Regions from separate parts of the Clostridium sp. Marseille-QA1073 genome, predicted to be linked through region 3. Evidence: a T-box and tRNA genes for the amino acid it is inferred to sense, from the RefSeq annotation. Region 3 holds a T-box; the other regions hold tRNA genes.
The links. The T-box of region 3 lies ahead of ileS (isoleucine--tRNA ligase). A T-box ahead of a tRNA ligase gene usually reads a tRNA of that ligase, here a tRNA-Ile.

Region 1 (6,018 bases), on a different contig from region 3:
CCGTAACTTCGGAGAAGGGGTGCCTACGCAAGTAGGCCGCAGAGAATAGGCCCAAGCAACTGTTTAGCAAAAACACAGGTCTCACAAAGCGAAAGCTGATGTATAGGGGCTGACGCCTGCCCGGTGCTGGAAGGTTAAGGATTGCTTAGTGCAAACGAAGGCATGAACTTAAGCTCCTGAAAAACGGCGGCCGTAACTATAACGGTCCTAAGGTAGCGAAATTCCTTGTCGGGTAAGTTCCGACCCGCACGAATGGCGTAATGATTTGGGCACTGTCTCAACAGCAAATCCGGCGAAATTGTAGTGCAAGTGAAGATGCTTGCTACCCGTGATTGGACGGAAAGACCCTGTAGAGCTCTTTACGGCAATTTAGCGATTGAGTTTCGGTACTATCTGTACAGGATAGGTGGGAGACTTGGAAGCAAGGGCGTCAGCCTTTGTGGAGTCATCCTTGGGATACCACCCTGATAGTACTGGAATTCTAACCGGAGGCCTTGAATCAGGTCACGGACAATTGTTAGGTGGGCAGTTTGACCGGGGCGGTCGCCTCCAAAAAGTAACGGAGGCGCCCAAAGGTTCCCTCAGAACGGTCGGAAATCGTTCGAAGAGTGCAAAGGCAGAAGGGAGCCTGATCAGGACACAGACAAGTGGAGCAGGGACGAAAGTCGGGCTTAGTGCGATCCGGTGGTTCCTCGTGGGAGGGCCATCGCTCAACGGATAAAAGCTACCTCGGGGATAACAGGCTGATCTCCCCCAAGAGTCCACATCGACGGGGAAGGCCGTGGCTTGGCACCTCGATGTCGGCTCGTCGCATCCTGGGGCTGAAGTAGGTCCCAAGGGTTGGGCTGTTCGCCCATTGAAGCGGCACGCGAGCTGGGTTCAGAACGTCGTGGAGATGTTCGGTCTCCTATCCGTCGCGGGCGTAGGAAATTGAAGGAGCCAACTCTGGCAATGAGGACCGGGATGGACAGACCTCTGGTGCACCAGTTGTCACGCCAGTGGCACAGCTGGGTAGCTATGTCTGGAAGGGATAAACGCTGAAAGCATCTAAGCGTGAAGCCCCCCCTAAGATGAGATTTCCCATAACATAAGTTAGTAAGACTCCTGGAAGAACACCAGGTTGATAGGTGAGAGGTGTAAGCATGGCAACATGTTCAGCTGACTCATACTAATAAGTCGAGGGCTTGACCTAATTAATTTCACTGTGCAATTTTCAGAGAATAATTTCTTTGAAGTTTATATAATTTTAAAATTTGATAGAAACGAGTAATACAAGGAAACAAATGAGTGAGGAGCAGAGTTTACTAATGGTAAATGAGCACCACAGCGAATGCAGTTGACGAAGTAGTACGACGTTTATGACAAATTTTCTTTAAAATTAATAGAAGCGAACAGAACAAGGAAGTGAAGAAACGAAGAGCGGAGTTTACTAAAGTAAATGAGCACTGGAGTGACTGAAACTGACGAAGTAATGTGAAGCTTATATGAATTTTTAATCTGGTGATGATGGTCCTAAGGGTAACACCCCTTTCCATTCCGAACAGGCAGGTTAAGCCTTAGGACGCCGAGAGTACTGCAGGGGAGACCCTGTGGGAGGGTAGGTTGTTGCCAGGTAGTGTTAACTAAGGAAACTTAGTTAACAGTATGGATCTTTAGCTCAGTTGGTTAGAGCAACCGGCTCATAACCGGTAGGTCCGGGGTTCGAGTCCCTGAAGGTCCACCATATTTGGGGGTATAGCTCAGTTGGGAGAGCACCTGCCTTGCACGCAGGGGGTCAAGAGTTCGAATCTCTTTATCTCCACCAAAAAAGCAATCCAAAAGGATTGCTTTTTTTATACGAATTTTTAATAATAGCATTCATTTTTTATAAATATGAAGTCAAAAACTAATTTGTTAAAAAAACTTAGCATATATTGAAAAATTTATAAGCTTAAAACTCTTTAAAATTTTTTATCCTTATTAAAAGATCCAGTTCCCATTTTTAAAAATTTGAATTAGTTCTCCATTTTGATTTACTCCGATTACTTCTAAATCCTCTGTGCCAAACATAAAATCTACATGAATTAAAGATATATTTCCCCCGACCTTTAAGAATTCTTCATCTGTCATTTTATCTCCATCTTTTATAGATAAGTTATAAGCTTTCCCTATAGCAAGATGGCAAGAGGCATTCTCATCGTATAGCGTATTAAAAAAAGTTAATCCAGAATTAGATATTGAAGAGTTAAATGGAACAAGTGCCACTTCACCTAAATAATGAGAACCTTCATCAGTTGTAATTAAGTTTTTTAATGAATCATAGCCTTTTTTAGCAGTAAAATCTATAATTTTGCCATTTTCAAATGTCAAAGAAAAATCTTCTATAAGCTTTCCGCTATAATTCAAAGGTTTTGAGCTATACACTATACCATTAACGCCATTTCTTTTAGGTAATGTAAATATTTCTTCTGTTGGCATATTAGCAACAAATTCTATGTCATCTGAGCTCTTTTTACTACCACCCATCCATAGATGATTTTGAGGCAAGTTCACATATAAGTCTGTACCTAAAGAATTCTTAAAATGAAGTGATTTTAAATTTTGATTATTTAAAAGGTCTCTATTGCTTTTGAGAACTTCTATATGTTCTTCCCATGCTTTTACAGGGTCTTCTTTATCAACTCTAACTAGTTTGAAAATCTCTTCCCAAAGTTTTTCTACTGCTTTATCTGGTAAAAGTTCTGGAAATACTTTTGAAGCCCATGATTTTGTAGGGATCGATAGTATTGACCAGCGATTTTTATAATTTGTTAATCGATTATTAAATTCTTTAAATGCTAATTGACTAGCTTTTATAGAAGCAGAAATTTTTTTAGAGGGAACATCTTTCATAAGTTCGGGATCTGAGGCAGATATACTTAATACTGCGGCACCATTCTTTACATAGTGCATAAGTGAATCCACTTTCCATGGGGCTATAGTGCTTAATACCTCATCATCAGCATACATATATTTTATTTTTGTAGAAAGTTCATCATTCCAATCTATTATTACTTCCCTAGCTCCTTCTTTATAGGCGGCTTCAGAAATCATTCTAGTAAATGGAGCACATTCTATTGGGGATGCTATTATAAGAGTTTGATTTTTCTGAATATTTACTCCTGTTTTTACTGCTAATCTAGCATACTTTTTAAGCATCTTCTCCATTATATTAACACCTCTTAAAAATATTTATTATGTAATATTATAATTTAGATAATTTAGATAATTTATACGTGCAAGCTATAATTTTATTTTAGAGGTATTAGAAAGGTTAAAGATTACTATTAAGGTTTACAATGACAAATTAATATGCTTCTTTAAATGCAAAAAGTTCTTAAATTTATATATTTAAATAGAAAATTTATTTATTATATAAGTTTTAAATTAAGATAATAGAATATCATATTTAGCTGAATGTATTGACATATATCCTTAAATATGCTATATATAGTATAGCACATATAATTATATATTGAAAAAAAGGTGAAAAAGTATAACACATAAATGAATTAATAAATATAATAGTATTATAGACTTTTAAAAAGTATGATATAATTTAAGTTTATATTTTATAGGGGGACTAAATAATGACTGTAAAAGTTGCTATGAATGGTTTTGGAAGAATAGGAAGAGCTGTTTTAAGAATTGCTCAAGAAAATCTAATGGATGGCGTTGAATTAGTCGCTATAAATGCTAAAGCAGAAAGTGAAACACTAGCACATTTATTTAAGTATGATTCTTGTTATGGCAAATTTAATGGAACTATTGAAGTTGATGGCGAAGATAAAATAATAGTTAACGGAAAAGAAATTAAAATACTTAGAGAGTGTGATCCGGCTAAATTACCATGGAAAGAGCTTGGAGTAGATATAGTTATTGAATCTACAGGTATATTTAACGGTAGAGAAGGTGCTATAAAGCATATAGAAGCAGGAGCTAAGAAGGTTATAATAACAGCACCAGGTAAAAATGAAGATGTAACCATTGTTATGGGAGTTAATGAAAATGATTATAATGCAGAAAAGCATCATATAATTTCAAATGCATCTTGTACAACTAACTGTTTAGCACCATTTGCTAAAGTATTAAATGATAAGTTTGGAATAGTTAAAGGACTAATGACTACAATACATTCTTATACAAATGATCAAAGAATATTAGATAAAACACATAAAGATTTAAGAAGAGCAAGAGCAGCGGGAGAATCTATAATTCCAACAACTACAGGAGCAGCTAAGGCAGTTGCTAAGGTTCTTCCAGAATTAAATGGAAAACTAAATGGTTTTGCAGTAAGAATACCTACACCGAATGTATCCTTAACAGATTTAGTATGTGAATTAAAAACAAAAGTTACTGCAGAAGAAGTAAATGCAGCACTTAAAGAGGCTTCAGAAGGTAGTATGAAAGGAATATTAGGATATTCTGAAGAGCCATTAGTATCAGTAGATTATAAACAAGACCCAAGATCATCAATAATTGATGGATTATCTACTATGATTATAGAAGATAATATGGTTAAAGTTGTTTCTTGGTATGATAATGAATGGGGTTATTCTTGTAGAACAGTAGATTTAGTAAACTATGTTGCAAAGTCTATTTAAGACATTGTTACTATAAAAATAAATAATAAAATTTTATATTATTAAATATTAATTACTTTAATTCAATTCAAATTCATAAATTAACTATTTTGCGGTGTCCTAAAAAGCAACTTAATAATTGCTTTTTAGGACACTTTTCTATTTAGAAGTTTTATCTTCTATATTTTAATGTTAAAAAGAAAATACATAGGTTAAAATTAATGATATGATAAATAATGATAAGGTAAGTAATCTTAGTATAAGGTAAAACATAGAATTTAGGAGGAGTTATATATGAGAATATTACTAACAAACGATGATGGAATATTTGCAAAAGGAATACAAACATTAGCTAGAGAACTTGAGAAATATCATGAGGTAATAATTGTAGCACCTAATATGCAAAGAAGTGCTAGTAGTCACTCTATTACAATAACAGCCCCGCTTATAATTAAAGAGGAAAAATTAGATGGAATAAAGTCTAAGGCTTTCAGTGTAAGCGGTACTCCAGCGGATTGCACAAGAGTAGGACTTATGAAGTTAGTTGAAAATAAAGTAGATTTGGTAATTTCAGGAGCTAATGAAGGATATAATTTAGGAACAGATGTAATTTATTCTGGGACCGTATCTGCAGCTGTTGAAGCAGCAATATTAAAAGTACCTTCAGTTGCATTTTCTTGCGATGGTAAAGATGAAAGTTATGACTTAGCAGCTAAAATAGCATTAGATATAGCAGCAAAAGCTGAAGAATGTAAATTTAAAAATGATATAGTACTTAATATAAATATACCACCTATAGATGAAAATATCAAAAATGAAATAAAAGTATGTAGAATAGGAGAAAGAAATTATAAAAATACTTTTGTAGAAGATTTAAATGAGGATGGCACAAGGAGTTTAAAAATAAATGGCGTATTAGAAGAGAATGATACTGAAGAAACAGATGTTTATAATATTAAAAAAGGGTATATAACTCTAACCCCTCTTCATTATGATTTAACTAATTTTAATATATTAGAAGATGTGAAAAAAATGTTTTAAATATATTAAGGTATACTTTTTTATGGACTTAAAGAGCTTAATAGCTCTTTTTCTACTTATAAGTAAATTAAGATGTGTAATAAAATAGAGAAAAATAAGTTAACACTATGTTATAGAAGGATTATAATTGTAAATATAAAATGTTTTACAAAAAAGCTATATTAAAAGGATGATATACAATGATTAATTTTATTAAAAATAATATTAATATTAAAGATGAGATAAAAAAAGAAGAAAATCATATTTTTGATGAGGTAGTAAATAAAGTTAAAAATACAGGAGATTTTATTAAAGCTTCTGCTTCATCATTATTTATAATACATAAAGATAAGATAGTTACAGAAAAGTATTTTGGACAACATTCCTATAAAGAATT
Region 2 (6,018 bases), on a different contig from region 3:
CGTAACAAGGTAGCCGTAGGAGAACCTGCGGCTGGATCACCTCCTTTCTAGGGAGTCGACGTAGTTGGTAACTCTACTACGAAAACTGGTACTATCTCTGTTTAATTTTGAGCGACCAAGGTCCTACGGGACAAAGGAGAAGCTCAATTGTTCTTTGAAAATTGCACAGTGAAAATATTTGTTTAAATATCCTTTAAATTTAAAAGATAAATAAACAATTTCGTCAAGACAAACAGAAATAAGTTTAAAAACAAAGTTTTTGAATTCTATTTATGCGAATTTGTATAAGACAATTTTAAAAAAAGCAATAGAAACGAGTAGTACAAGGAAACGAAGGAACGAGGAGCAGAGTTTACTAATGTAAATGAGCACCGCAGTGACTGAAGTTGACGAAGTAATACAAAGTTTATATTGATTTTTAGATAGGTCAAGCTACAAAGGGCGCAGGGTGAATGCCTTGGCACTAGGAGCCGAAGAAGGACGTGATAAGCTGCGATAAGCTTTGGGTAGACGCAAATAGTCTGTGATCCAAAGATTTCCGAATGGGGAAACCTACATGGCTACGCCATGTACTATATGCTGAATACATAGGTATATAGAGGTAAACCCGGGGAACTGAAACATCTAAGTACCCGGAGGAAGAGAAAGAAAAATCGATTTCCTAAGTAGCGGCGAGCGAAAGGGAAAGAGCCCAAACCTAAGCCTTTGGCTTGGGGGTTGAGGACAGAACATAAAAGAGGTGGCTATTGTAACTGAAGATAGCTGGAAAGCTACTCCGTAGAAGGTAATAGACCTGTAAGTGAAACGAGAAGACCTTAAGTTCTGATCCAGAGTACCACGAGACACGTGAAACCTTGTGGGAAGCAGGGAGGACCACCTCCCAAGGCTAAATACTACCTAGTGACCGATAGTGGAGAAGTACCGTGAGGGAAAGGTGAAAAGAACCCCGGGAGGGGAGTGAAATAGAACCTGAAACCCTGTGCCTACAACCGATCGAAGCACTTTATATGTGTGACGATGTGCTTTTTGTAGAACGAGCCAACGAGTTACGATATGTAGCGAGGTTAAGTACTTAAGGTACGGAGCCGAAGGGAAACCGAGTCTGAATAGGGCGCAAAGTTGCATGTCGTAGACCCGAAACCGGGTGACCTATCCATGGCCAGGTTGAAGCGAGAGTAAAATCTCGTGGAGGACCGAACCACGTTGGTGTTGAAAAACCATGGGATGAGCTGTGGATAGCGGAGAAATTCCAATCGAACTCGGAGATAGCTGGTTCTCCTCGAAATAGCTTTAGGGCTAGCGTCGATTAATTGAGTAATGGAGGTAGAGCACTGAATAGGCTAGGGGGCATATCGCTTACCGAACCTTATCAAACTCCGAATGCCATATACTTTTATTTCGGCAGTCAGACTGCGAATGATAAGATCCGTAGTCAAAAGGGAAACAGCCCAGACCATCAGCTAAGGTCCCAAAGTGTAAGTTAAGTGGTAAAGGATGTGGGATTTCTAAGACAACTAGGATGTTGGCTTAGAAGCAGCCACTCATTCAAAGAGTGCGTAATAGCTCACTAGTCAAGAGATCCTGCGCCGAAGATGTCCGGGGCTAAAACTTACCACCGAAGCTATGGGTGTACACTACGTGTACGCGGTAGAGGAGCTTTCTGCATTGGCTGAAGTCGTACCGGAAGGAGCGGTGGACGATGCAGAAGTGAGAATGTTGGCATAAGTAGCGAGAGACAGGTGAGAATCCTGTCGGTCGAAAACCTAAGGTTTCCTGAGGAAGGCTCGTCCGCTCAGGGTTAGTCGGGACCTAAGCCGAGGCCGAAAGGCGTAGGTGATGGACAACAGGTTGATATTCCTGTACCACTAGCAGACGTTATTACAAATGGGGTGACGCAGGAGGATAAGATGTGCTAGCTATTGGATGCTAGTCTAAGCGTTTAGGTATGTAGGATAGGCAAATCCACCTACATTAGCTGAGGCGTGATGGGGAAGCCCTTTAGGGTGAAGTATCTGATTCCACGCTGCCAAGAAAAGCCTCTATGGAGGAAGCTAGTGCCCGTACCGCAAACCGACACAGGTAGGTGAGGAGAGAATCCTAAGACCATCGGAAGAATTGCTGTTAAGGAACTCGGCAAATTGACCCCGTAACTTCGGGAGAAGGGGTGCCTACGCAAGTAGGCCGCAGAGAATAGGCCCAAGCAACTGTTTAGCAAAAACACAGGTCTCTGCTAAAGCGAAAGCTGATGTATAGGGGCTGACGCCTGCCCGGTGCTGGAAGGTTAAGGGGATTGCTTAGTGCAAACGAAGGCATGAACTTAAGCCCCAGTAAACGGCGGCCGTAACTATAACGGTCCTAAGGTAGCGAAATTCCTTGTCGGGTAAGTTCCGACCCGCACGAATGGCGTAATGATTTGGGCACTGTCTCAACAGCAAATCCGGCGAAATTGTAGTGCAAGTGAAGATGCTTGCTACCCGCGATTGGACGGAAAGACCCCGTAGAGCTTTACTGCAATTTAGCATTGAGTTTCGGTACTATCTGTACAGGATAGGTGGGAGACTTGGAAGCAAGGGCGTCAGCCTTTGTGGAGTCATCCTTGGGATACCACCCTGATAGTACTGGAATTCTAACCGGAGGCCTTGAATCAGGTCACGGGACATTGTTAGGTGGGCAGTTTGACTGGGGCGGTCGCCTCCAAAAAAGTAACGGAGGCGCCCAAAGGTTCCCTCAGAACGGTCGGAAATCGTTCGAAGAGTGCAAAGGCAGAAGGGAGCCTGACTGCGACACAGACAAGTGGAGCAGGGACGAAAGTCGGGCTTAGTGATCCGGTGGTTCCTCGTGGGAGGGCCATCGCTCAACGGATAAAAGCTACCTCGGGGATAACAGGCTGATCTCCCCCAAGAGTCCACATCGACGGGGAGGTTTGGCACCTCGATGTCGGCTCGTCGCATCCTGGGGCTGAAGTAGGTCCCAAGGGTTGGGCTGTTCGCCCATTAAAGCGGCACGCGAGCTGGGTTCAGAACGTCGTGAGACAGTTCGGTCCCTATCCGTCGCGGGCGTAGGAAATTTGAAGGGAGCTGTCCTTAGTACGAGAGGACCGGGATGGACAGACCTCTGGTGCACCAGTTGTCACGCCAGTGGCACAGCTGGGTAGCTATGTCTGGAAGGGATAAACGCTGAAAGCATCTAAGCGTGAAGCCCCCCCTAAGATGAGATTTCCCATAACATAAGTTAGTAAGACTCCTGGAAGAACACCAGGTTGATAGGTGAGAGGTGTAAGCATGGCAACATGTTCAGCTGACTCATACTAATAAGTCGAGGGCTTGACCTAATTAATTTCACTGTGCAATTTTCAGAGAATAATTTCTTTGAAAATTTATAAAAAAAGTTATTGACAAAGATAACTTAATAAATTATAATAACAAAGTAAGGTTAATGAATGACCTTTGAATCTGGTGATGATGGTCCTAAGGGTAACACCCCTTTCCATTCCGAACAGGCAGGTTAAGCCTTAGGACGCCGAGAGTACTGCAGGGGAGACCCTGTGGGAGGGTAGGTTGTTGCCAGGTAGTGTTAACTAAGTCTCCTTAGTTAACACTATGGATCTTTAGCTCAGTTGGTTAGAGCAACCGGCTCATAACCGGTAGGTCCGGGGTTCGAGTCCCTGAAGGTCCACCATATTTGGGGGTATAGCTCAGTTGGGAGAGCACCTGCCTTGCACGCAGGGGGTCAAGAGTTCGAATCTCTTTATCTCCACCAAAAAGCAATCCAAGAGGATTGCTTTTTTATTTTTTTAGAATAAATTAAATTTTAAAACCTATTAAGATCAATTATTAAATTTTTTACAGATATATTTCTATATGGTACTACAAATTATAAAGTTGATTAGCCACAATTTAAATTATACATTCTTATTATTTCCTATTAATTTCATCTGTATTTTTTTAGCGCACCTATTTCAATTATTAAATCCCTAAAGTCATCATCAGATAAGAATGAACGACTAACTCTATCTAGTGAATTTAAAGCTTCTGTAAAATGCTTGATAGCAGGAGTTTGTAGATTATTAATCTAATAGCATAAGCTCATTTCATTGTAAGTCTTTATAAATGTTAAAGCCTCCATGTATCCTTCACTTCTAAATTGATAATATTTCCCTTGATCAAAATGTGACACAAAGTTTAAAAAGTTAGCATCAACATTAAGTTTATCATTAGTTAGTAGTGTATTTACCATTTCATTAGCTGATCGTATATCAGTACTGAATTGGGATAAAGTCTTTAAAACACCTTGAGATATTTGATCATAAGGCATTAATATAAAAATTGACATATTTCCCTTTTTAATTAATGCTTTCAATGTTATAATATGAGTTACTTTTTATATAGTTACAAAATTATAATGGGAGATGAATTTATGTATAGTAAGAATTATATACAAATGGATGAGAGCATTTGGAGTGGAAGAGTAGACAGTACTTCCAACTATGATGCTTTTAGATGGCACCAACATGTTAAACCATTAAATTTATGGGACGAAAATATAAAGCCTGTAGAAAGCTTAAGCTTTGGCATATTAGGTTTTTGTTGTGATATAGGTATAAAATTAAATAAAGGCAGAGTTGGTGCAATAAATGGTCCAATATCCATAAGAACTCAAATGGCAAATTTCCCTTGCAACTTTTATGAATGTGTAAATATATTTGATGCAGGTGACATAGTTGCAGAAGGATTAAGTTTAAGTGAAGCACAAGAACTTTTATCTAAATCTGTAGCTAGACTTCTTAGTTTAAATATATTCCCAATTGTATTAGGCGGCGGACATGAAACTGCTTTAGGAAACTTTAGAGGGCTCTTTAATAATGTACAAACTATATGTGATAAACCAAAGATTGGCATAATAAATTTTGATGCTCACTTTGATTTACGACCTTATGATAAAGAAGGAAGCTCTGGGACTATGTTTAGGCAAATATCAGATATCTGTAAAAATAATGATATGGATTTTTCTTATTTCTGTGTTGGTGTTCAAGAACATAGTAATACAATTGAGCTTTTTAAAACTGCTAATAAATTAGGAGTTAAATATGCCCTTGCAAAAGACATAGTATCTAGTGATGGCTGGGCACTTATTAAAGCCTTAAAAGATTTTATAAAAAAACAAGACTACATATATGTAACCATTTGTTCTGATGTATTTTCAGCAGCTTTTGCTCCAGGTGTTAGTGCAATTCAAACTGTTGGATTAGACCCTGAAATGGTAATTCAAGTCTTAAAACATATATTAAAGTCAGGAAAGGTTATGAACTTTGATATATGTGAAGTAGCTCCAAGATTTGATAAAGATAATATAACTTCAAATACTGCAGCAGTAATAATATTTGCTCTAGTAAATACTATTTGTAAGCAATATAACTTAGAATATAGCTATTAAGATAAAGAGTATAGTTTTAAATTTTGCTCTTTGAATATATTTGTATATAATAGACATATAGATAAATTGCTTAATACAAGATCTTTAGATATATATTAAATGTAGAAGTGGTATTATATAAAACATGCATTTTAGGAGTTATATATGTTTATTTATAGAGTAAAACAATTTTTTAAGGCTGTAACAGCTAAAATTACAGATAAAGATATAGAATTTATTAATAGATATTTAGAACCTTTTGAAATTGAATTATTTAATAAACTTAAGGTTTATGATAAAAAGCATTGTATAAATGTAGCTAAGGATATTATAAATGAAACTAAAGAAATATCATTATTAGATAATTTAAATCATAATGAAATAAATACATTAATAAAAGCAGGTTTTCTTCATGATATAGGTAAATTATATAAAAGTTTAAATCCTATAAGAAAAGTCCATAGTAGTTGTTTTAAATTTTATTACTAAAGGTAAATTAAAAAAATTTGATAATATAAAATTTATAAATGTTTATTATAATCATGGTGAAATAGGATATAACATATTAAAAGAATATAATTATGATGATAATTTGTTAAATTTAAT
Region 3 (6,018 bases):
TTACAATAGTTTTTCCTAATAAAATGTATTCTATGTTAACTATTAGCTTAATCTTTCAATTTCTTTTTCTTTAAAATAGACTGTTGAAAATGTATAGGCTAAAACTGAAATTACTATTGTAGAAATAATTAATAGTTCTGACATATTACCATCTCATATACCCAATCTTTAACTTAATTATAATATATTGGACAATTTATTTGGTTACAAATGAATTACATTTAAATTAATATAAATTTAAACTTGTAATTTTTCTTTCCTATAATATAGACGTTTTTTAAATATAAAAAGTTTCATCATTTATTAAATTTTAATCAAATTCTAATAAAACTGCCCTATATTTCTTATAATCGTAAGAACTTTGCTTTTTTTCTATAGTTTTCGGTATGAATGGATATAATATTACGTTTTCAACTGAGACACATTTTTAAAAAAATAAAGGACTAGTATAGTTCTTCTATTTTGCTTATAGTGCCTTCACAGAATTCGCTGATAGAGACTACTATCAGTGAACCTGTCTCCTTATATAAGATAAAATATACCACCAATCTTCGGTTCGTTATTTTCTTTCATATACCTAACAAAAAAGAAAAGTGATTAGTCACTTTTCTTAAAAATCAATTGGATATATTTTATATATACTATTTAAAAAATTTGTTTATTTTATTACCTGTAATAGTCTATATACTGCTATAAACTCTATAGCTAATATAATTATGTATGTAAATATTAAGAATAACAAATGTCCTTGGGTCTTATTCCTGTGTTTTCCTTTTCTTCTATTCTTCTTTGAAAAGAAACTAAAATATATGAATACAAATAATGGTATGTTAGCTATAAATAGTATTGCTATAAATTTTATTGGGTCTTGCATATCTTAGTCATCTCCTAAAAATTCAAATTCATCGTCTATCCATTAATTTTACATCACTCTTAATTTTTTAACAATTTTTTTATCTTACATTTATATTCATAGTACTTACACTTTTGTAATATATAAATTTACTGCTAGCATACCTTATACAATAGAGAATTATAGATACTTCTCTTTATAGGAGAAGTTTTAAATTGATTTCTTTTTGAAGCTATATAGTAAATTTCTATATTGAAACTAGTACTACAGTTGTTACTTAAATTAAAGGGGCTAGTCTTAGCTATAATTATCAATTTTTCATTATTTTATAATTTATATTGATATATAAAAAACCTTATTAACCAAATTCAAATTTGATTAATAAGGTTTTAAGTGTATTAAATGAAATAACTTATTCTAATCTCTTAAGCTAATTTTTCTACAGCAAGTTTTAAATTTTCTCCGTTTATTTTAACTTCTTGATAATTAGAGTCTGCATTATAAACTATCTCAACAGCTAATGTATCCTTAGCAATTTGCTCTTCAAATTTTCTAATGATATTTTCAAGCATTTCATTTCCAGATACATATATGTTAATCTTATCTGCAACCTCAAAGCCACTTTCTTTTCTCATATTTTGAATTTTACTTAGTATTTCTCTTACATGACCTTCTTCTCTAAGTTCATCTGTAATATTAGTATCAAGTACAACTCCTATATCTCCTTCACCTGCAAAGGCATATCCTTCTAAACCTTGCATTGTTACAAGTAGATTTTCAGATGTTAACTCTATCTCTGTTCCATCTACATTAATATTAACAGTTTTACCGTTGTTTATAGCTTGTGCAAGCTCCATTTGATTCATTGAACCAATAGCTTTTCTTATGCCAGGTATTAATTTACCGTAAGCTTTTCCGAGTATAGGTAAGTTTGGCTTTATTTCAAAGTTAACATATTTTGAAATGTCAGCACCAAGTTCAACTTCTTTTATATTAAGTTCATCTTTAACTATGTCCCCATAATATTCTGGAAGTGTTCCTATTGAAACAAGCATCTTAGATAATGGCTGTCTGTTTTTAATATTAGCACCATTTCTCGCACTTCTTCCAAGCTTAACTATTTTATATGCTTTATCCATTTCCATTTCTAATGACTCATCTACTAAATCTTCTCTGTACTCAGGCCATTTACATAAGTGAACACTTTCTTCAGCATTTTTATCAAAGCTAACTACTAAATTTTGATATAATTCTTCTGTAACAAATGGTATAAATGGAGACGCTACTTTAGCTAAAGTTGTTAATACTCTATATAAAGTCATATATGCTCCTATCTTATCCTCTGTTAACTCTTCAACCCAATATCTTGCTCTATTTCTTCTTACATACCAGTTAGAAAGCTGATCTACAAAATCTTCAAGTTCTTTAGCACCTTGAGTAATTCTATAATTTTCTAAATGCTCATCTATGTTTTTAACTAAAGTATTAAGTTTAGACATCATCCACTTATCCATTACGTTTTCTGATACAAAATCTTCATACTTAGTTGGATCAAATTTATCTAATTCTGCATATAGAACATAGAAAGAATAAACATTCCATAATGTTCCTATAAATTTCCTTTGAGCTTCTATAACTGCTTCTTCATAAAATCTTGAAGGTAACCATGGTGCACTAGCTGTATAGAAATACCATCTTAATGCGTCTGCTCCTTGATTTTCTAATACAGTAAACGGACTTAATACATTTCCTTTATGTTTAGACATTTTTAGTCCATCTTTATCTAAAACGTGTCCAAGTACTATACAATTTTCAAATGGATTTCTCTCGAAAACAGTTGTTGATATAGCAAGTAATGTATAGAACCATCCTCTTGTTTGGTCAACTGCCTCTGATATAAATTGCGCTGGGAAATTAGACTCAAATATTTGTTTATTTTCAAATGGATAGTGATATTGAGCAAACGGCATTGAACCTGAATCAAACCAACAGTCAATAACTTCTTCTACTCTAGTCATTTCTTTAGCACATTTTGGACACTTTAAATGTACATTATCTATATATGGCTTATGAAGCTCTATTCCTTCTGGTACATTTATTCCTTTTTCATGAAGTTCACTAACACTTCCTATCATTTCTCTGTGACCACATTCACATTCCCAAATTGGAAGTGGAGTTCCCCAGTATCTATTTCTTGAAATACCCCAGTCAATAACATTCTCTAAGAATTTTCCCATTCTTCCTGTTTTTACGTTATCTGGCATCCAATTGATTTTATTATTATTCTCTAATAATTGGTCTCTAACAGAAGACATTCTTACAAACCAACTCTCTCTTGGATAGTAAAGAAGTGGTGTATCACATCTCCAACAATGTGGATATGAATGTAGGAATTTTTCTCCTTTATAAAGAATATTGTTCTCCTTTAAGTAAGCAACGATCTTCTCATCTGCTTTTTTAACAAACATACCAGCCCATGGAGTTACCTTTTCAACAAATTTTCCTTCTGCATCAACTAAGTTTATCATTGGAAGATTATAACGCTTACCTGTTTGGCTATCCTCATCTCCATATGCAGGTGCTGTATGAACTATACCTGTACCATCTGTTAATGTTACATAGTCTGCATGAACTATATAGAATGCTTTTTCCTCTGGAGTTTCAAATTTAAACATTTGCTCATATTCTTTTCCAAGTAAAGCTTCTCCTTTGAATTCTGCAACAACTTCATATTCTCCCTCAAGTTTATTTAAAAGCGCTCTTGAAAGTATTATATTTTCTTCATTATGAAGTACTTCTACATAATCATATTTTTTATTTACTGCTAATGCTACGTTACTTGGTAATGTCCAAGGAGTTGTTGTCCAAACTAGCACATATTTATTTTCGTCTTTTAGTTTAAATTTAACATATACAGAGCTATCTTTAACATCTTTATATCCTTGTGCAACTTCATGAGATGAAAGTGTAGTTCCACATCTTGGACAGTATGGCATTATCTTATGACCTTTATAAATTAAGTCTTTATCCCACATTTGTTTTAATGCCCACCAAACTGATTCAATGTAATCATTGTGGAAAGTTACATATGGATCATCCATATCTACCCAATAAGCTAATCTTTCAGACATTTGTCTCCACATTTCAACATATGTAAATACACTTTCCTTACATTGCTTAACAAATTCTTCTACACCATACTTTTCTATTTCTGGTTTACCTGAAATTCCAAGTTTCTTTTCTATTTCAAGTTCTACAGGAAGACCATGGGTATCCCATCCTGCTTTTCTTAAAACCTTATAACCTTTCATTACTTTATATCTTGGAATTATGTCTTTCATTACTCTTGTTATAACGTGTCCTATATGAGGTTTACCATTTGCTGTTGGTGGACCATCATAAAATGTAAAATATTCACCATCTTCATTTGAATCAAAATTCTTTTGAATTACGTTTTTTTCTTCCCAAAGTTTTAATACATCTAATTCAATATCCATAAAACTCTTTGAAGAATCAATTTTCTTATACATAGTAAATCTCCTTCCTAATATTTAATCTATATTTTATTGTAATCTATACTAATGATAATAAGATTAATCCTCATTATTATCATTAACACAATATATACTTACTATAATGAAATATATTTAAAAAATAAAAAACTCCGTCCTAAATAGGACGAAGTGAACTTCGCTATACCACCTATGGTAATATCATAAATTCAAACACTAACATGTTCTATTCTTTAACGCAGAAATACGGACAAACTTACTAAAATTCAGCCTTCAGCTCCTAGGTGATTTTCCCTTAACCATCACTATGAGGTTTCACCTACTCCTCACTCTCTGTAAGTTACTTGTTAAAGTACTTTTCCTAATCTTAGCCTTTTAAGATTTTCAAAATTAATTTTATATCAATTATAGTACAGTAAATTTTTATTGTCAATTTATTTCTATCCTTTTTTCTCTTAAATATTCAAGATATTTAAGAAAGAAAATTAAACTCTATCTATTATTTCTATATATTACGTTTATTAGGATGTAATAGGAAGGATTTTTTAAAGTATATTATTTAAAATAATGCTAATAATTAAATGAAATATAGATTAATATAAGGAAAATTTATTATTTATAAACTTAAAAATCTTTTACCTAAATATTTATAATAATTCCAATTACTTGTATCCTATACTATAATTAAGATAAATTTAACAAAGAAATGTAAAATAAATAATTTATAAGGAGAGATGAAAATGAAATTAACTTGGCTTGGTCACGCTTCTTTTTTACTTGAGGATAGTGATGGTAGAAAGCTTCTTACAGACCCTTTCGATGAAACTGTAGGATACACTGTTTTTAAGGGTAGAGTTGATGTAATTACCATAAGTCATAATCACTTTGATCATAATTATATTAAAATAATCGGCAATGAAGCTAAAATCGTAGATAAAGTAGGTTTTTTTAATGAATGTGATATCCCTATTAGAGGAATACCATCTTTCCATGATGAAGTTAAAGGAGCAAAACGTGGAGAAAATATAATTTTTATAATTGAAATGGATGGATATAAAATTTGTCATTTAGGAGATTTAGGTCATTTATTAACGTCTGAAGATTTAGATATGATTGGTGATGTAGATATACTTCTCATTCCTGTAGGTGGAAACTATACCATAAGTGGTAGTGAAGCTGCTAACATCGCAAACTCAATTCAAAGTAAGATAACTATCCCTATGCATTACAAAACTCCTCGTCTGACTTTTCCGCTAGATGGAGTTGAAACCTTCTTAACTCACATGAAAAGTGGAGAGAGAATTAATAGTAATTCTATAATAATTGAAGACATATTGGATGAAGATAAGAATAAAGTATTAATACTTACAACATAAAATTATAACTATAATATAGTAATTCCACTATACAATTCATAACTTAAAATAATGCACAGTGCTTAGCTCACAATTATGAGCTAAACATTGTGCATTTAATAACACTAATTAAAATACTTAAAAATAGCATTTATTCTGATATATGATTAAATTAACATGAGTATATCTATAAAACATTATATAATAACTAATAATTGTAGAAATAATATAATTCTTAAAAACATATAATAATGTTATAATTTTTTAACTTCTTTAATTTTATTATTTATTATAATTT
Region 4 (6,018 bases), on a different contig from region 3:
GGCAGCGTGGAATCAGATACTTCACCCTTAAAGGGTTTCCCCATCACGCCTCAGCTAATGTAGGTGGATTTGCCTATCCTACATACCTAAACGCTTAGACTAGCATCCAATAGCTAGCACATCTTATCCTCCTGCGTCACCCCATTTGTAATAACGTCTGCTAGTGGTACAGGAATATCAACCTGTTGTCCATCACCTACGCCTTTCGGCCTCGGCTTAGGTCCCGACTAACCCTGAGCGGACGAGCCTTCCTCAGGAAACCTTAGGTTTTCGACCGACAGGATTCTCACCTGTCTCTCGCTACTTATGCCAACATTCTCACTTCTGCATCGTCCACCGCTCCTTCCGGTACGACTTCAGCCAATGCAGAAAGCTCCTCTACCGCGTACACGTAGTGTACACCCATAGCTTCGGTGGTAAGTTTTAGCCCCGGACATCTTCGGCGCAGGATCTCTTGACTAGTGAGCTATTACGCACTCTTTGAATGAGTGGCTGCTTCTAAGCCAACATCCTAGTTGTCTTAGAAATCCCACATCCTTTACCAACAACTTACACTTTGGGACCTTAGCTGATGGTCTGGGCTGTTTCCCTTTTGACTACGGATCTTATCATTCGCAGTCTGACTGCCGAAATAAAAGTATATGGCATTCGGAGTTTGATAAGGTTCGGTAAGCGATATGCCCCCTAGCCTATTCAGTGCTCTACCTCCATTACTCAATTAATCGACGCTAGCCCTAAAGCTATTTCGAGGAGAACCAGCTATCTCCGAGTTCGATTGGAATTTCTCCGCTATCCACAGCTCATCCCATGGTTTTTCAACACCAACGTGGTTCGGTCCTCCACGAGATTTTACTCTCGCTTCAACCTGGCCATGGATAGGTCACCCGGTTTCGGGTCTACGACATGCAACTTTGCGCCCTATTCAGACTCGGTTTCCCTTCGGCTCCGTACGCCGAAGTGTCAACACCGCTGCATATCGTAACTCGTTGTGGCTGTTCTTAAAAAAAGCATCGTCACACATATAAAGTGCTTCGATCGGTTGTAGGCACAGGGTTTCAGGTTCTGTTGCCTCCCGGGGTTCTTTTCACCTTTCCCTCACGGTACTTCTCCACTATCGGTCACTAGGTAGTATTTAGCCTTGGGAGGTGGTCCTCCCTGCTTCCCACAAGGTTTCACGTGTCTCGTGGTACTCTGGATCAGAACTGTTACCTTATCTCCGCCAAGCACGGGCCTACCTATTACCTTCTTTGGTGCTTTTCCAGCTATCTTCAACTAAAGATACAGTAAATTTATGTTCTGTCCTCAACCCCAAGCCAAAGGCTTAGGTTTGGGCTCTTTCCCTTTCGCTCGCCGCTACTTAGGAAATCGATTTTTCTTTCTCTTCCTCCGGGTACTTAGATGTTTCAGTTCCCCGGGTTTACCTCTACCACCTTATACTTCGGCATATCTGAGTACGCCCGGCAACCGCCGGGAGGTTTCCCCATTCGGAAATCTTTGGATCACAGACTATTTGCGTCTACCCAAAGCTTATCGCAGCTTATCACGTCCTTCTTCGGCTCCTAGTGCCAAGGCATTCACCCTGCGCCCTTTGTAGCTTGACCTTAAAATTCAATATAAGCTTCACACTACGTCGTCAACTGCATTCGCTGTGGTGCTCATTTACCTAAGTAAACTCCGCTCCTCGCTCACTTGTTTCCTAGTATTGTTCGCTTCTATTTAATTTTATAAAGTAATAAAATGATTTTATTAACTTTTACAAAGTGTCCTATACAAATTCGCATAAATAGAATTCAAAAACTTTGTTTTTAAACTTATTTCTGTTTGTCTTGACGAAATTGTTTATTTATCTTTTAAATTTAAAGGATATTTAAACAAATATTTTCACTGTGCAATTTTCAAAGAACAATTTTAAATTAATGGTGGGTCTAAATGGACTCGAACCATCGACCTCACGCTTATCAGGCGTGCGCTCTAACCAGCTGAGCTATAGACCCACAATATGGTGGAGATAAAGAGATTCGAACTCTTGACCCCCTGCGTGCAAGGCAGGTGCTCTCCCAACTGAGCTATACCCCCATATTAAAGACTTTTGGTCTTTCAAAATTAAACAGAGATAGTACCAGTTTTCGTAGTAGAGTTACCAACTACGTCGACTCCCTAGAAAGGAGGTGATCCAGCCGCAGGTTCTCCTACGGCTACCTTGTTACGACTTCACCCCAATCACTAATCCCACCTTCGGCCGCTGGCTCCTTAGCGGTTACCTCACGGACTTCGGGTGTTACCAGCTCTCATGGTGTGACGGGCGGTGTGTACAAGGCCCGGGAACGTATTCACCGCGACATGCTGATTCGCGATTACTAGCAACTCCGGCTTCATGTAGGCGAGTTTCAGCCTACAATCCGAACTGGGATTGGTTTTTAAGTTTAGCTCCACCTCACGGTCTTGCATCTTGTTGTACCAACCATTGTAGCACGTGTGTAGCCCTAGACATAAGGGGCATGATGATTTGACGTCATCCCCACCTTCCTCCCGGTTAACCCGGGCAGTCTCACTAGAGTGCTCAACTTAATGGTAGCAACTAATGATAAGGGTTGCGCTCGTTGCGGGACTTAACCCAACATCTCCCCGAAACTTCACGAGCTGACGACAACCATGCACCACCTACTCCCTGCCCCGAAGGGCTTCCTCATTACGGGTAATTCAGGGGATGTCAAGTCTAGGTAAGGTTCTTCGCGTTGCTTCGAATTAAACCACATGCTCCGCTGCTTGTGCGGGCCCCCGTCAATTCCTTTGAGTTTTAATCTTGCGATCGTACTCCCCAGGCGGAATACTTATTGTGTTAACTGCGGCACAGAAGGGTCGATACCTCCTACACCTAGTATTCATCGTTTACGGCGTGGACTACCAGGGTATCTAATCCTGTTTGCTCCCCACGCTTTCATGCCTCAGCGTCAGTTACAGTCCAGAAAGCCGCCTTCGCCACTGGTGTTCTTCACAATCTCTACGCATTTCACCGCTACACTAGGAATTCCGCTTTCCTCTCCTGCACTCCTGAACGCACCGGATTTCAAATACAACACAAGTTGAGCCAGGTATTTCACATCTGACTTAAATGTCCGCCTACGCATCCTTTACGCCCAGTAAATCCGGACAACGCTTGCCACCTACGTATTACCGCGGCTGCTGGCGCATGGGTGTAGCCGGCGGCTTCCTCATATAGTACCGTCATTATCTTCCCATGTGACAGAACTTTACAACCTAAGGCCTTCTTCATTCACGCGGCGTTGCTGCGTCTGGGGTTTACATTGCGCAATATTCCCCACTGCTGCCTCCCGTAGGAGTCTGGACCGTGTCTCAGTTCCAATGTGGCCGATCACCCTCTCAGGTCGGCTACGCATCGTCGCCTTGGTGAGCCGTTACCTCACCAACTAGCTAATGCGCCGCGGGTCCATCTCATAGCGGATTACTCCTTTGGTATAAAAGTCATGCGACCTTCATACTTTATGCGGTATTAATCTCCCTTTCGGGAGGCTATTCCCCTCTATGAGGCAGGTTACCCACGTGTTACTCACCCGTCCGCCGCTAATCCACTCCCGAAGGAGCTTCATCGCTCGACTTGCATGTGTTAGGCACGCCGCCAGCGTTCGTCCTGAGCCAGGATCAAACTCTCAATTTAAAAGTTTGAATCTTGATCATTTCTTAAAGAAATTTGCTCAAGTAAAGTTTGCTGACTGTAATAGTCATTTTAAGTTTCTTTCGAAACTCAATGAATTAACTGGTTTTACCTATTTCTCTGTTTAATTTTCAAAGACCAAATTCTTACTGTTTTGCCGTCGTTTCCCGACTGCTTTTTTATCTTATCACTTTGTTTTCTCGTTGTCAATATATTTTTTAAAACTTTTCAAAGTTTTTTTAGGAAACTTAGTTTTCTTTAAGTCCTATTAAATATGTTGATTTAAAAACTCAGTATGTCGCTTTAGCACTTGGCGCTGACGACTTATTCATAATAACATGATAAAAAAAAGCAAAATTTTATTTATTATTTTGCTAAAATTATTTTATAAATTCTTGGCAATAATATCTTTCTCGTTTTTCATATAAAGATACACTAGGATAAGTTTCTTTTTGTTTTTTCTAACTGGAATAGAAATCATGAATAATTGCTACTTTTAGCAATTATAATTAAAACTATTGAGTTCATAATTCACAAAGAATTAGTTTCTTTAAAGCTAGTTTCAACCTTAATTTTAAATTTTACATTATCTTAAGTTGTTAATTGAAATACTTAATGGCATAGTTATTATTTATAAATTAACTTCTTTTATCTATAAATGAAATACTGCCTTAAGCATTTTATTATACTCAAGACAGTATTCTACTAATTATAAATTATTAATTATTTCTTTAAATCTATTTCCTCTAACTTCAAAATTTACAAACATATCAAAGCTAGCACAAGCAGGAGATAATGTTACTATATCATCTTTTTCAGAAATTTCTTTTGCCTTATCTACCGCTTCCTCTAAAGTATCAACCATATATATTGTAGTTTCTATTCCTTCTTTTTCTTTTAACTCATCAAAAGCTGCCTTTATTTTATACTTTGTTGCACCTAGTAATATTAATGATTTAATATATTTATATCCTTCAAAAGCTAAAGGTTCAAATGGTAGCTTCTTATCATATCCTCCTGCTATTAATATAACAGGTTTTTCAAAAGCTTTAATACTTGCTAAGGTTCTTGTAGGACTAGATGCTATAGAATCATTATAAAACTCCACTCCATTTATAGATCTTATAAATTCACTTCTATGTTCCACTCCTCCAAAAGATATAGCTATATTCTTCATAACTTCAATATTTACTTCATCACAAGTTGCAGAAAACGCAGCTAATAAATTTTCAACATTATGCATACCTTTTAATTTTATATCTTTCTTATCACAAACTTCCTTACCCCTAACATATAATTTTTCATTTTCATAATATGCACCTTTTTCTACTTTTTTCTTTCTACTAAAAGTGTAAACTCTTCCTTTAGCTTCTTCTATCATTGAGTTAGTTATATCATTATCTTCATTTAATACTAATAGAGAGTTTTCATCTTGATATTTGTATATATTCTTCTTGCTTTCAACATATTCATTCATGTCCTTATGCATATCTAAATGGTTAGGAGATAAATTTGTTATTACTGCTACATCTGTAGAATCCTTCATTGTCATAAGCTGAAAGCTTGATAATTCTAATACTACTCTATCATCTTTTTTTATTTTTTCTATGTTAGTAAAGAGAGGCGTTCCTATATTCCCACCTACCCAAGTGTTATATCCTGCTTCTTTTAATATATTATATACAAGTGTTGTAGTTGTAGTTTTACCATCACTTCCTGTAATGCCATAAATCTTAGCAGGACAATATCTTACAAACTCCTCCATTTCAGATGTTATATAAGTTCCTTCATTTCTAGCTCTAACTAAAGCTTCACTATCTATTCTCATAGATGGAGTTTTAAAAATCACTTCAAATCCTTTTAAATTATTTAAATAGTTGTCTCCTAACTCAAATTTTATTCCTAATCCTTCATACTTATCTATATCTTTAAACTGGTCTCTATTTTTCTTATCAAAAGCAGTTACCTTAGCTCCAAGTTTAACTAAAAACTCTATAAGAGGTATGTTACTGACTCCTATACCCACTACTGCTACATTTTTATTCAATATATATCTTTTAAAATCATTAAAATCTCTTTTCATTCTATTTTTAATCCTCCAACATTGACTGTTATCATTAATAATATGTATATTATAACACTTTTTATTTGTTATTTGAATTACCGTAGAATATGATATAATCAAAAACGAGAATTTTGTCGAAATTGTTCGAATTGAATTAATATATAAACTTATCTTTGTCGTATTGATTTGCACTTTTCTACATGCTATACTTCTCTTGTGCCGTAAGGAATATGTTAAGATGATTCCCCAAAGTTTTAACATAACACATAACATATCCCCA

Region 1: it encodes a tRNA-Ile, which carries the amino acid that the T-box ahead of ileS (isoleucine--tRNA ligase) is inferred to sense. The anticodon was not compared.
Region 2: it encodes a tRNA-Ile, which carries the amino acid that the T-box ahead of ileS (isoleucine--tRNA ligase) is inferred to sense. The anticodon was not compared.
Region 4: it encodes a tRNA-Ile, which carries the amino acid that the T-box ahead of ileS (isoleucine--tRNA ligase) is inferred to sense. The anticodon was not compared.

What each region holds. Positions count from the first base shown of each region.
Region 1 covers NZ_JBSVQM010000009.1:90,905-96,922, reverse strand. The annotation lists rRNA gene ACY1IQ_RS10300 (23S ribosomal RNA) at 1-1,192, shown strand, start outside; rRNA gene rrf (5S ribosomal RNA) at 1,497-1,614, shown strand; tRNA gene ACY1IQ_RS10290 (tRNA-Ile) at 1,647-1,723, shown strand; tRNA gene ACY1IQ_RS10285 (tRNA-Ala) at 1,729-1,804, shown strand; gene ACY1IQ_RS10280 (aminopeptidase) at 1,960-3,186, opposite strand; gene gap (type I glyceraldehyde-3-phosphate dehydrogenase) at 3,609-4,622, shown strand; gene surE (5'/3'-nucleotidase SurE) at 4,896-5,642, shown strand; gene ACY1IQ_RS10265 (serine hydrolase domain-containing protein) at 5,822-6,018, shown strand, end outside.
Region 2 covers NZ_JBSVQM010000007.1:159,127-165,144, forward strand. The annotation lists rRNA gene ACY1IQ_RS08680 (16S ribosomal RNA) at 1-47, shown strand, start outside; rRNA gene ACY1IQ_RS08685 (23S ribosomal RNA) at 426-3,331, shown strand; rRNA gene rrf (5S ribosomal RNA) at 3,452-3,569, shown strand; tRNA gene ACY1IQ_RS08695 (tRNA-Ile) at 3,602-3,678, shown strand; tRNA gene ACY1IQ_RS08700 (tRNA-Ala) at 3,684-3,759, shown strand; gene ACY1IQ_RS08705 (hypothetical protein) at 4,072-4,359, opposite strand; gene hutG (formimidoylglutamase) at 4,417-5,433, shown strand; gene ACY1IQ_RS08715 (hypothetical protein) at 5,578-5,901, shown strand.
Region 3 covers NZ_JBSVQM010000011.1:104,940-110,957, reverse strand. The annotation lists gene ileS (isoleucine--tRNA ligase) at 1,279-4,383, opposite strand; T-box leader at 4,525-4,743, opposite strand; gene ACY1IQ_RS11805 (MBL fold metallo-hydrolase) at 5,106-5,741, shown strand.
Region 4 covers NZ_JBSVQM010000009.1:97,039-103,056, forward strand. The annotation lists rRNA gene ACY1IQ_RS10300 (23S ribosomal RNA) at 1-1,601, opposite strand, end outside; tRNA gene ACY1IQ_RS10305 (tRNA-Ile) at 1,918-1,994, opposite strand; tRNA gene ACY1IQ_RS10310 (tRNA-Ala) at 2,001-2,076, opposite strand; rRNA gene ACY1IQ_RS10315 (16S ribosomal RNA) at 2,162-3,676, opposite strand; gene murD (UDP-N-acetylmuramoyl-L-alanine--D-glutamate ligase) at 4,383-5,756, opposite strand.